One region of the Streptomyces sp. NPDC104761 genome, then DNA from elsewhere that is predicted to be linked to it. Evidence: riboswitches for the same ligand, from Rfam matches in the RefSeq annotation. Region 1 holds a riboswitch; each other region holds the start of a gene.
What was found. Region 1 has a riboswitch for cyclic di-AMP ahead of ACZ63F_RS04130 (C40 family peptidase). Riboswitches for the same ligand answer to the same signal wherever they lie in the genome.

Region 1 (3,202 bases):
CGGCGAAGGGGGCGGCCATCGGCACGGCGGCCGTGGGCGGGGCAGGGACGGCGGGGGCTGTCATGGGGTACCCGCCGGTGCCGTAGGCCGTGTCGGCGGCGACCGGCGGAACGTCGGTGTAGGAGGCGGCCGCGTTCGGCGACATGATCCGGAAACCGCCGGCGTCCATCGGGCTGGGGGCCGGGGCGGGAGCGGCTGGCGCCGCGGTCGGGTAGGCGCCGCTGTTCGTGGGAGCTGCGGTCGGGTAGGCCCCGGCGCCTGTCATCGGGTCCGCGGTCGGGAAGAGGCTGGTGCCCGTCATGGGGTCCGCGGTCGGGAAGAGGCTGGTGCCCGTCATGGGGTCCGCGGTCGGGAAGAGGCTGGTGCCCGTCATGGGGTCCGCGGTCGGGAAGACGCTGGTGCCCGTCATGGGGTCCGCGGTCGGGAAGACGCTGGTGCCCGTCATGGGGTCCGCGGTCGGGAAGACGCTGGTGCTCGCCATGGGATCAGCCGTCGGGAAGCCGCCCGCGTCGGCCGGCGTCGGCATCGGGAACGAGCCCGTGGCACCCGGCGTCATGATGCGGAAGGAGCCGCTGTCCCCCGGCGCCGGAGCCTGGGCGGCGCCCGTGTCCATGGCGGGCGCGCTCTGGTAGGTCCCGCCGCCCGAGCCGCCCGGGGTCATGACGCGGAAACCGCCCGTGTCGGCCGCGGCCCGGGTCGGGGCACGGTCGGCACCCCCCGGGGTCATGATGCGGAAGGTACCGGTGTCCGAAGGGGACACGATCGGGATGCCGCCCGTCTCGGTCACCGCCGGGAGCGCGCGGGTGGCGGCGGGGGAGCCGGACCGGGCGGAGCCGCTGCCGGTGCGCTGGTTCGGTATGCCGACGCCGGGAGCCTGCCACTGCTGCGCCGGTGCCTGGGCCTCGGGCGTCGGCCAGGGGCTGGGCGACTGCGGAACACCCTGGGCGACAGGGGCCGGGGTCGCGTCGAGGGCGGCGATCGCGCGCTGCCCGGTGCGCTGGGACAGCACCTCGCGCGCCTTGGCGAGCTTGAGCTGGTTCCTGGTCTTCGAGGCACCCGGGGTGGGCCGCTGCGGCCCGGCGGCGGGCAGCGCCCTGGGCGCACCCGGGGTCCCCGCGGGCAGCGCCGCGGCGGACCCTGCCGTCAACTCCAGCTTCGGGCGCGCCGGCAGCTCGCGGACGACCTCGATCTCGCTCTGCGCGGACGGTCCCGCGGTCAGCTCCAGCCGGGCCGGGCCGGAGTCCTCCAGCTGGCCGAGGAGGTCGGCGGCCATGGCGCTGACGGGCCGCCGCGGGCCGGGCCGGGCGGGCTGCCGGTCGGAGGGCAGCGCGGCCGGAACGCTCGGCCCGAGCTTCGAGCGCGCCCCTTCGAACCATTCCCGGGCGATGTTGTCGAGGCCCGGGTCGTCACGACGGGGCCGTTTGAACAGCGGGACGCCGCGTGAGCGCGAGCCCCCGCTCATCGCGCGGGTGGCGTTGTAGTTCCCGGTGGCGTTCTCGGCCTGGTCGTAGAGGCTGTCGATCCGCTGTCGAACCTCGTCACGGCTCTCGGGCGCCATTGAGGGGTCGTGCTCCTTCCGTACTCCGCCTACCGGGTTAGCTGTCGGGTTCGGGCGGTCGAATCCGGAAGGCATGCCCTACGGCCTTTGTCCTTGCGGACGGTGGCCGATTCACCCCAGTGGTCGGTTGGGTCCCCGGCTCCGGATCAGCCCCTGAGGGGGCACCGGACTCGGCGGAGGCCGCGCGGCCCGACGGGATTCGCCGGGGGGAGCCGAGCGGCTTGCCCGTCAACTTAGCCAACTTGTGTCACTCGTGTGAAGGTTGAAGTGGCTAATGTCCGATACGTATTTGTGATGTTCGTCGTAGCGTTCGGAACTCGACCGTACGGAACGGCATTTCGCGCGCATCCATTGCATTCGCAGGGTCACCGGGGCGTTGCCGTCGGTCGCGTTCGTCTGCTCCGGTGCACGCGCTTTCTGTGAGGTCGCCGTGAATTCGTGGGTCTGTTGAACACGGTGGGGCCGTGGGCCGTATAGGGCGGGGGAATTCCATGCCCGGCCGCCCACGACACGCAGGGGAACGACCTTGAGACGCAACAGGCGCAGACGCCCGACCGGCGCACAGCGCGCGACCTTCGCAGCGGTCGCCCTGATGCTCGGCGGCGGAGGACTGGTCGCGGTGAACGTCTATGCCTCGGCCACCGAGAACGGCGGAGACCAGGGACAGGTCGCCACGGGCCAGGTGCTGTCCGCGCCCACGATCTACTGCCCCGACGTCGGCAGCCGGCTGACCGCGGTTCCCGACGGCGCCCGGGCGGACGTCGACCGTGAACTCGCCCAGCTGGACCAGCAGATCGCCGCCGCTTACCAGCAACTCACCCGGTCCGCGGCCGAGATCGAGCAGAACCCCGGCTTCGCCGGTCAGGCGATCATCGACCCGCTGAAGGCGGAGCGGTCCGAGTCGCTCCAGCGCATCGCCGACGCCATCGGCCGTGTGGGCGACCGCCCGCAGGGCCTCGACGACCTCGCCGCCTGCACCCTGCGCTCGTCGGACCAGGGCGCCGGGCAGTCGGCGGCTCCCCAGGGCAGTGCCACGCCGAGCCAGAGCGGCCAGGGCAGCGCCGCGCCGAGCCAGGGCACCGGCGCCGGCGGCCAGGGCACAGGCGGCGGCCAGGGCGGCAACGGGCCGGTCGCCGCCGACTACGCGGACATCACCTCGGTCCAGCCCGACGTCTCGACCCCGGCCGAACAGCCCGGCGGCTCCACCGGCACCTTCTCCTCCAGCTGCGGCGTCAACGCGAACGGCCTGTTCAACTCGGACAACGTCATCGTCGCGCCCGGCGTCTCCAACGGCGCCCACCACTTCCACGACTACATCGGCAACCAGTCCAACAACGCCTTCGCCAGCGACCAGGACCTGGCGAACGCGCAGACCAGCTGTGCGGACCAGGGCGACAAGTCCACGTACTACTGGCCCGTGCTGCGGCTGCAGAACGGCAAGCAGGAGCGGGACGCCGACAAGCCGGGCGGCGGCACCGAGGGCAACGCCGGGCAGATCCTCACGGCGAAGCAGGTCACGCTGACCTTCGAGGGCAACCCCACGTCCAAGGTCACCGAGATGCCGCGGCTGCTGCGCATCATCACCGGCGACGCCAAGGCGTTCGTCAACGGCCCGGCCAACGCCAACGCCTCCTGGAGCTGCAC
Region 2 (3,202 bases), on a different contig from region 1:
TACTGCCTCGGCGCTCCGCTCGCCCGCCTGGAGGGACAGACCGCGCTCGCCGGTCTCCTCACCCGCCTTCCGGACCTGCGACTGGCCGTCGACGACGGGGAGTTGCGGTGGCGCGGCGGACTCATCATGCGCGGACTGCGTACTCTCCCGGTGGAGTTCACGCCCACCGGTCGGTGAGCCCTCGCCGGGCCCTCGCCGGGCCCGCGGCGAGCCTTCGCCGAAGCCACCACCGGCCCGTACGGGCAAAAGGTGACCGGCGTTCAAGTCTGTGATCTTCACGTGATCTGCGCGGCATTAACTTGTGACAAGTGATCGTCTGCCGATACGTTCACCCATCAGCGCGGCGCCCTCGCGGGACCCGCCGCGCTGGTCACCGCTGTCGCTCGAAAGGTTTCCGCATGCTCTCCGGGAACGGTCGTCACCGTCGCCCCCGCCAGGCTCCGGCACTCCTCGTCGCGGCCGGGGTGACCGGCTCCGCCATCGCCATCCCGCTCCTCGGCGCGGTGAACGCCAGCGCGGCCGACGGCTCTACCTGGGACCACGTGGCCGAGTGCGAGAGCGGCGGCTCCTGGAGCGCCGACAACGGCACGGGCTACTACGGCGGTCTTCAGATCTCCCTGGAGGACTGGAGCAAGTACGGGGGCCAGGAGTACGCCTCCACGCCGGACCAGGCGAGCCGTTCGCAGCAGATCGCGGTCGCCGAGAAGATGCTCGCCGACCAGGGCACCAAAGCCTGGCGGACCTGCGCCCTGCTCGCCGGACTCTCGTCCGACGACGCCTCGGTGAACGTCGACACGGGCCTGGGCAGCTCGGGTGGTTCGTCTGGTTCATCCGACTCGTCCGACTCATCGGACTCGTCCTCCGGGCTGTCCGACTCATCCTCTTCCTCCGGTTCTGACGCCTCTTCGGGCACTACGGACTCCGGGGGCGGCTCCGTCACCCCCTCCCCGGGTTCGAGCGCCGGCGGCGACTCCAAGGCTGACGCCTCCGGCAAATCCAGCAAGACGGACAAGTCGGAAACCTCCGACTCCGATTCCGGCTCCGCTGCGCCGAAGGCCAGTGAGAGTCCTGTCACCTCCGGGGCTGACGACTCGGACAAATCGTGGCAGACCGGGGGGTCTTGGAGTCTGGTGGACACGGGAGCCGTCGGTGGCGGCGGTAAGCACCGCGGCGGTTCGGCGGACGAAAGCGTGACAAACGGTCAGAATGTCACCTCCTCCGGCCGGCACGCCTCCGGCGACGGCGGCACCTACGTCGTCCGCGACGGCGACACCCTCGCCTCCATCGCCGACTCCCTTGGTCTGGACGGCGGGTGGCGCGCGCTCTATGACGTGAACAAGGCCGACATCGGCTCCGACCCGAATGCCATCACCCCCGGTCAGACCCTGAAACTCGGCACCGAATAGGACGAAAGGCGGCGGGAGTTGACGCCCTGCTTCGAGCTGAATGTCCGTTTTGGTGAGAGTGTGGGATGAGTCTCAGAAGCCCTGATCATCTTTGAAATTCACCTGATGGCCTGTTTACGGTCGAGGCCGCTCGTCACCACGAGCCCCGGCCGTCGCAACGCCGAGTCCTGCCAGCGGCTGCCCGGGAACAGTCGTCGCGTCATGCGCCGTAGGCAGGAGCGGGGGACCCAAGGTAAGTGCCGGGACCGGTGGTTGAGACCGCCGATCCGGCTCGGGGTGAAGCCGCGCACCGACACACGGGTGTGCGGCCGGGCAACTCAACCGGCCCGAACCCGACAGCTCACCTCGCAGGCGTCGGTGAGGGGATCGATCCATGCTGTTCTCCGGCAAGGGCAAGCACCGTCGTCCGTCCAAGGCCGTCCGCGCCATCGCTGTCGCCGGTGTCACCGGCGTCGCCGTCGCCGCCCCGCTGATGGCGGCCGGCAGCGCCTCCGCCGCCACCGCCTCCGAGTGGGACGCCGTCGCCCAGTGCGAGTCCGGCGGCAACTGGGCCATCAACACCGGCAACGGCTACTACGGCGGTCTGCAGTTCTCCGCCTCCACCTGGGCCGCGTACGGCGGCACGCAGTACGCCGCGCAGGCCAACCAGGCCACCAAGGCGCAGCAGATCCAGATCGCCGAGAAGGTCCTCGCCGCGCAGGGCAAGGGTGCCTGGCCGGTCTGCGGCACGGGTCTGTCCGGCGCCACCTACAGCGGCAGCAGCACCGGCTCCTCCAGCTCCTCGTCGAGCAGCAGCGCCGGCACGAGCACCCGGTCGACCGACACCCAGGCCGCCTCCCGCTCCGCCGAGCGCCCGGCCGCCAAGAAGACCGTCACCACCCCGACCGGCAAGAAGGTCAAGAAGGGCGACGGCGAGTACAAGGTCGTCAAGGGCGACACCCTCAGCTCGATCGCCGCGAAGCACAAGGTCAAGGGCGGCTGGCAGGCGCTGTTCAAGCTGAACAAGGACATCGTCGAGGACGCCGACTTCATCTACCCGGGCCAGCAGCTGCACCTGAAGTAGGGCGCCTGACGCAGCCCGCGGGGCGGCCGCCGAAAGTACCAAGCGGTGCCCAGCTGAACCACAGCTCCCCCACAGCCGTGGTCCCCATAGTGGAGACCACGTGAGGGCCACCCCCGTCCCCCACGAACCCCGCTCCGGTGCGTTTTCCCCCGAACGCACCGGAGCGGGGTTTCTCTTTGCCGCCGCCCGCCGCCCGCCGCCCGCCGCCCGCCGCCCGCCGCCCGCCACCCGCCGCCCTGTGGTCCCCGTCGCCCCGGCGTCCCCTTCTTGGTCCGCTCTTCTCCCGTTCTTCATCGGACCCCCCTTTGTTCCGCACGTGAACAATGAGTACCGTCTGTGTGTCCACGGGCCGGTCGGTCGTGCCGGCCGACGGCCCCGGGACGGTTAGGCTCTAGTCGCAAGGCTGAGCAAGGGCCGACGAGGCCCGCGTGCGCCCCGCACAACCAGCGTCACATCCCAAGAAGGAGATGCTCGTGCCGTCCATCGACGTCGTCGTAGCCCGGGAAATCCTGGACTCCCGAGGCAACCCCACGGTCGAGGTCGAGGTCGGCCTCGACGACGGCAGCACGGGTCGTGCCGCCGTCCCGTCCGGCGCCTCCACCGGTGCCTTCGAGGCCATCGAGCTTCGTGACGGCGACCCCAACCGCTACCAGGGCAAGGGCGTCGAGAAGGCCGTCCTCGCCGTCATCGAGCAGATCGGCCCGGAGCTCGTCGGCTACGACGCCACCGAGCA
Region 3 (3,202 bases), on a different contig from region 1:
GACGCGGGCTGGCCCGGCGAGCCCTACCCGCAGCGTCTGTGGGTCGACCATGTGCGCGGCCTGTACGCCCTGCTCGACCGGATCCGCGCGGCCCACCCGAACGTCGCCATCGAGTCCTGCTCTGGCGGTGGCGGGCGGATCGACCTCGGGATCATGAGCCGTACCGACGAGGTGTGGACCTCCGACAACACCGACCCGCTGGACCGGCTCGCCATCCAGCACGGCTTCAGCCAGATCCACCCCGCCCGGGTCATGTCGGCCTGGGTCACCGACAGCCCGAACCACCAGCTCAACGGCCGGATCAGCAGCCTGCGCTTCCGGTTCGTCAGCTCCATGGCCGGCGCGCTCGGGGTCGGCGGCGACCTCTCGCGGTGGACCGAGGAGGAGCTGGCCGAGGCCGGGCGCTGGGTGGAACTCTACAAGGAGATCCGGCCCCAGGTGCAGCGCGGCGACCAGTTCCGGCTGCGGCCACCGGCCGGCGGGCTCAGCGCGGTGCAGTACACCCTCGGCGACGAGACCGTCGTCCTGGCCTGGCTGCAGGCGCAGAGCTACGGCGAGCCGGCGCCGGCGCTGCGGCTGCAGGGGCTCGACCCGACCGCGTCGTACGAATGCCGCGAAACGGGCGAAGTGCATCGAGGTGCCGTGCTGTTGCACCACGGGCTGCGTACCGGGCTGAAGGGTGACCTGGATGCGGCGGTCTTCCGGCTCCGCCGGGTCTGACGCATCTGCCCGAATTGGCGCCTTCGTCATAACTTGCCATGGAATAAGCGGACGTGGTGTGACGTGCGTGAGGAGCGTCATATTCGTGACCGTCCGTCGCGCGTCATGCTCACGTAATCCTGATGTTCCGCAAGCGAATTGGAAATCCGACGGGGGCCGGAATTCACGGAGGGTGACCGGAACGTCCCTTTATGGATCACGTCGGGACCGGACGGCCGGAACCGGGTGCTTGTCCATGTCCGTCCCCCTCGCTTACGTTCGCCGCACATCCGGTCGGAACGCCGAATCCTGCCGCCGCCCGGAGTCCCCACACACACTCACCCGTGCCCGGCAGGAGCGGGGGACCCACCAGGTATGACCGCCTGTTCCGGTTCCCGGGACGGCTCGGGGTGCAGCCACCTCCTCCGGTGTGGCCGGGCAGCTCCAGCCCGAACCCGACAGCTCACCTCGCAGGCGCAGGAGAGGAATGCGCCATGCCCGCGAAGGGTAAGCACCGCCGTCCCAAGTCCCAGCGTCTCACCCGTTCGATGGCCGTCGCCGGAACCGGTGGCGCCGCGCTGGCCCTGCCGCTCATGGGGGCCACCGGCGCCCACGCGACCACCACGCAGTCCCTTTCCGGAAAGGCCGCCCAGTCGCTTCCCGTGGCCGAGAGGGCCGCGGTGAAGGAGGCGCCCGCACGGAATTCCGGCGCCGCGCATTCCGCGCGGCGGATCTACACGGTGGTGCCCGGCGACTACCTCTCGAAGATCGCCCGTGACCAGAACGTCCGCGGTGGCTGGCACCGGCTCTACGCCGACAACCGGCAGGCAGTGGGCGGCAATCCCTCGCTGATCCACCCCGGCCTCAAGCTCACCCTCGGCGGCCGGCACGCCGCGCCGACGGACTCCGGCTCCCGTCCCGAGGCGCAGTGGAGTCCGCGGTCGTCCGCCTCGTCCTCGGCGTCGTCCTCGGCGTCGTCCTCGTCCTCGGACGCCTCGGACATCGCGGGCGGTGCGGCCACGACCGTCGCCGGCTTCACCCTCCCGGTCGCCGGTGGCACCATCGGCACCGGCTACCACGTGGCCGGCAGCATGTGGTCCAGCGGTTACCACACGGGCGTCGACTTCGTCGTCCCGACCGGCACCCCGGTCAAGGCCGTCGGCGCCGGTACCGTCGTCACGGCCGGCTGGGGCGGCGCCTACGGCAACCAGGTCGTCATCCGGCTCGCCGACGGCTACTACGCGCAGTTCGGCCACCTCTCCGCCCTGTCCGTCTCGGTCGGCCAGACGGTGACCGCGGGTCAGCAGATCGGCCTCTCCGGCGCGACCGGCAACGTGACCGGCCCGCACCTCCACTTCGAGATCCGCACCACCCCCGACTACGGCTCGGACGTGGACCCGGTCGCCTACCTCCGCTCCAAGAGCGTCACCGTCGGCTGACCCTGCAGGCGCCGACCTCCGGCATTCCGGGGCCGCCCCACACGCGGTCCCGGAATCAGGATCGACGTCAACACCGCTGGTCAGGGACTTATTCCAAGATTGGCAAAGTATTTAGCAGTGTCTTATCTCACCGAGCGTCAACCCCTTATTACGGTCGCGTAGGTCACAGCCGAAGGTGAATCATGGCCCGACGTGGGAGACGATTCGAAGAGTGACAATGCATCAGTGATCGGGTCGTACGCAGCGGTGGGGGACAGCTTCACCGAGGGCGTGGGAGACCCCGGCCCCGACGGGGCGTTCGTCGGCTGGGCCGACCGGTTCGCGGTACTGCTGTCCGACCGGCGGCCCGAGGGCGACTTCAGCTACACCAACCTCGCCGTACGCGGGAAACTGCTCGACCAGATCGTGGCGGACCAGGTGCCGCAGGCCCTGGAACTCGCCCCGGACCTGGTCTCCTTCTGCGCGGGCGGCAACGACATCATCCGCCCCGGCACCGACCCCGACGAGGTGGCCGAGCGGTTCGAGCGGGCCGTGGCCCGGCTGACCGAGGCCGTCGGCACGGTGCTCGTGACCACCGGCTTCGACACCCGGGGCGTGCCCGTCCTGAAGCACCTGCGCGGCAAGATCGCCACATACAACGGACATGTCCGGGCCATCGCCGACCGGTACGGCTGCCCGGTCCTCGACCTGTGGTCCCTCAAGAGCGTGCAGGACCGGCGGGCCTGGGACGGCGACCGCCTGCACCTGTCTCCCGAGGGGCACACGCGCGTGGCGCTGCGCGCCGGTCAGGTGCTCGGCATCGAGGTGCCGGCCGACCCCGACCAGGCATGGCCCCCGCTGCCGCCCCGCGGCACCCTGGAGGTCCGCCGCGACGACGTGCACTGGGCCCGCGAGTACCTGGTCCCCTGGATCGGGCGCCGGCTGCGCGGCGAGTCGTCCGGCGACCACGTGACGGCCAAGGGTGCGCTCTCCCCGGACGACATCAAGATGCGGATCGCTTCCGTGGCCTGAGGCGGAGCGGGCGGGTAGGGGGTGGCCGCACTGCGGGCCGCCCCTTACTGCCG
Region 4 (3,202 bases), on a different contig from region 1:
GTTGGCACTGTCGACACCGCGGCGTACGGCGGCCTCGTCCATCACGTCGTCGTGGTACAGCGTGGCCAGGTGGGTGAGCTCGACGACGACGGCCGACGGCACGACACCGGGCGCGTACGGGTCGCCGAACTGCGCGGCGAGCATCACCAGCAGCGGACGGAACCGCTTCCCCCCGGCCCGCACGAGATGCTGGGCGGCCTCCGTGATGAACGGGACCTCGCTCTTGGTGGCGTCTAGCAAGCCTTCCTCGACAGCCGTCAATCCGGCCTGGACATCGGCTTCCAGAGCCTGGTCCCGCACGCTCAGCCCGAACGGCCCGACGACGGTCACGAGGGGTCTCCTGTCTGCTGGTGTCTACTGGCGATTACACGGTTTGTCGATAGGTCGCTGCCATCACTCAAGTCAGCGTATCCGGTCAGGTTTCGATCACCGATAGCGCCCACGGTTACACCCCGGGCGCTATCGGATCACGACCGTTATGTTTTTGATCAGCTGATACGACATGACATCTACTGACTTAACAGGAAGTGCGGTCAGTTGTCCCGAACCGAGGCCCAGGCCGTGTCCCGCACCGGCCTCCACGCCGGGCCCGGGTCCCGGGTGACGCCCCGGATCCGTCCGGCAACGAACCCTCCGGACGGCCGCCGCCCGGAACCCGCCCCACTCCCCCCGGCGGGCGTCACCTGCCCGGGCGTACCCCTCTCCCCCACCCTGCCAGGCCGACGAGGACACCCGATGCACGAACGGCGGCATTCCACCCCCGTCCGCACACCCTTCCTCCACGGGACCACGCACGGCGACCTCCACGTTCCGTCGACCCACGCCCCTCGGCCTGCGACTCCTGGATGCGCACCTCCCTGACCGTGATGCGCACCTCCCCGACCGCCGTCCCGTCGGCCGACGGAACAACACCCCCACGCGCGCACGCGGTGGCCCGCAGGCTCCCCCGGCCGGCCCGCAGGGACATCTCACGCCCGGGTCCCCGCCCAGACTCCCGTCATGTCAACGACTCACACCGCAGAGGAGGTTCCGCCTTCACGACGGGCCCTCACACCGACGATCCCGATCCCCCGGCACCCTTCCCCCGACGTGACGAGAATCACGCGTACGCACGCCGACCCTCGGCACGCACTCCGTACCCGGACCGCCAACCAGCAGCCTCACCTGCGGCGTTGAGTCCGACCGGCGGCACCCGCCCACTCCCCTGATCCGACCAGAATCGGCCTGAAGTTCATGGAGCGCCTCAATTCGGACTAATCTCGCTAATCATCCACACAGGGACACTCCGGAGTGGAATCCCAACGAATACGAGCCGGGCACTATTCCGCCGAACCAGGAAAAGGCGGATTCCATCAGTCTCGAATGCCCGATTTGCCGCTATTGCGAATTCGTGAAGTAGGTCACGTGCACCTAAATGCCGCAGGGCGCGCAAGGCAACCCTCCTTTCCTTTCCCTGTAAGCCAGTTGAGGGTTGGCAGTCGCAAAGGATCAAGCGGTCCATACGGCGCGGATCAAGGCTAATCGGCACGTTGTGCGCATCAGGCTCTTGTTCCGGACATGTGCTGTCGCATACGTTCCGGCTCGCCGGGCGGACGCCGAATCCTGCCGCCGCCCGTAATGACCCATCGACGAGATCATTCGCACGGCAGGAGCGGGGGACCCAGGTAAGTCGCCGGACCGGGCGGCCGACGTCACAGAACAGACGTCGTTCCGGAACGGCTAGGGGTGAAGTCGTATCGCCTTCGGGCGGTGCGGCCGGGCACTCCCCGGGCCCGAACCCGACAGCTCACCTCGCAGGCGACGGAGAGGAACCTCGCCATGCCTGCTGCCGCCCAGCACCGCCGTCCCCGCCGTAACCGCATCGCCCGCACGCTCGCCGTCGTCGGCACCGGTGCCGCCGTCCTCGCTCTCCCGCTCATCGGGGCGACGACCGCGTCCGCCGCCGGCTCCTCCACCACAACGGCCTCCACGACCCTCGCCGGGTACCCGAACAACCTCGACGGCTGGATCCGCGAGTCGCTCGCGATCATGCACGAGAAGAACATCCCTGGCACCTACAACGGCATCTACCGCAACCTGATGCGGGAGTCCTCCGGCAACCCGCGGGCCATCAACCTCTGGGACTCCAACGCGGCGAAGGGCATCCCGTCCAAGGGCCTGCTCCAGGTCATCGACCCGACGTTCAAGGCCTACCACGTGGACGGCACGTCGTTCGACATCTACGACCCGGTCGCGAACATCACCGCCGCCTGCAACTACGCCGCCGCACGGTACGGCTCGATCGACAACGTCAACGGCGCGTACTGACCCGACCGACGCCGCGCGTCAGTCGAAGAGTCTTTCGAGGACGACGGCGATGCCGTCGTCCTCGTTCGACGTGGTGATCTCGTCGGCCATCGCCCTGAGTTCGGGATGGGCGTTGGCCATCGCCACCCCGTGGGCCGCCCACGCGAACATCGGGATGTCGTTGGGCATGTCGCCGAAGGCGATGGCCCGTCCGGCGCTCAGCCCCAGCCGGTCGGCGGCCAGCGCGAGCCCGGTCGCCTTGGTCACCCCGCACGGCTGCAGTTCGACGGTGCCCGGCCCGGACATCGTGACCGTCGCCAGCGATCCGACGACCGAGCGGGCGGTCGTCGCCAGTTCGTCGTCGGACAGGGTGTGGTGGCGCAGCAGCACCTTGCTGATCGGCGCGCACCACAGGTCGTCGCGCCGGGCGACGCGCAGCGCGGGCAGCGTGGGATGGGGCATCAGATAGCCCGGCTCGATGAGCGTGAGCCCGTCCACACCGTCCTGGTCGACCGCCGCGTACACCTGGCCGACCTCGGCCTCGATCTTGCCGAGTGCGGTCTCCGCCAGTTCCCGGTCCAGGGTGACCGACCACAGCAGGCGGTGCGCGCCGGCGTCGTACACCTGCGCGCCCTGGCCGCAGACCGCGAGTCCCGTGCAGCCGAGGTCGTCGAGGAGCGGGCGCACTCTCGGGGCCGGACGGCCGGTCACCACGAGGTGCTGGGCACCGGCCCGGCGGGCCTGTCCGAGCGCGGCGAGCGACCGTTCCGACAGGGTGTCGTCGCCGCGCAGCAGCGTGCCGTCCAGGTCGGTGGCGATCAGTGAGTACGGGGAGGGTGCGACCATGATCAGAGAATACGGACAGCGCGGCCGTGGGACTCACGTGCGTTTCGGCCTCAAGTGGCGCCCGCCGTCT

Region 2: another riboswitch for cyclic di-AMP. It lies ahead of ACZ63F_RS07075 (transglycosylase family protein); the one in region 1 lies ahead of ACZ63F_RS04130 (C40 family peptidase).
Region 3: another riboswitch for cyclic di-AMP. It lies ahead of ACZ63F_RS31560 (M23 family metallopeptidase); the one in region 1 lies ahead of ACZ63F_RS04130 (C40 family peptidase).
Region 4: another riboswitch for cyclic di-AMP. It lies ahead of ACZ63F_RS16845 (transglycosylase SLT domain-containing protein); the one in region 1 lies ahead of ACZ63F_RS04130 (C40 family peptidase).

The regions. Positions count from the first base shown of each region.
Region 1 is NZ_JBVJNZ010000001.1:904,726-907,927, forward strand. It holds gene ACZ63F_RS04130 (C40 family peptidase) at 1-1,558, opposite strand, end outside; cyclic di-AMP (ydaO/yuaA leader) riboswitch at 1,569-1,744, opposite strand; gene ACZ63F_RS04135 (DUF1996 domain-containing protein) at 2,151-3,202, shown strand, end outside.
Region 2 is NZ_JBVJNZ010000002.1:109,848-113,049, reverse strand. It holds gene ACZ63F_RS07085 (cytochrome P450 family protein) at 1-177, shown strand, start outside; gene ACZ63F_RS07080 (transglycosylase family protein) at 399-1,406, shown strand; cyclic di-AMP (ydaO/yuaA leader) riboswitch at 1,601-1,775, shown strand; gene ACZ63F_RS07075 (transglycosylase family protein) at 1,780-2,469, shown strand; gene eno (phosphopyruvate hydratase) at 2,937-3,202, shown strand, end outside.
Region 3 is NZ_JBVJNZ010000013.1:235,598-238,799, forward strand. It holds gene ACZ63F_RS31555 (alpha-galactosidase) at 1-720, shown strand, start outside; cyclic di-AMP (ydaO/yuaA leader) riboswitch at 1,029-1,189, shown strand; gene ACZ63F_RS31560 (M23 family metallopeptidase) at 1,194-2,138, shown strand; gene ACZ63F_RS31565 (SGNH/GDSL hydrolase family protein) at 2,364-3,149, shown strand; gene ACZ63F_RS31570 (TetR/AcrR family transcriptional regulator) at 3,194-3,202, opposite strand, start outside.
Region 4 is NZ_JBVJNZ010000005.1:302,176-305,377, forward strand. It holds gene ACZ63F_RS16840 (polyprenyl synthetase family protein) at 1-330, opposite strand, end outside; cyclic di-AMP (ydaO/yuaA leader) riboswitch at 1,617-1,815, shown strand; gene ACZ63F_RS16845 (transglycosylase SLT domain-containing protein) at 1,819-2,307, shown strand; gene ACZ63F_RS16850 (HAD family hydrolase) at 2,326-3,132, opposite strand.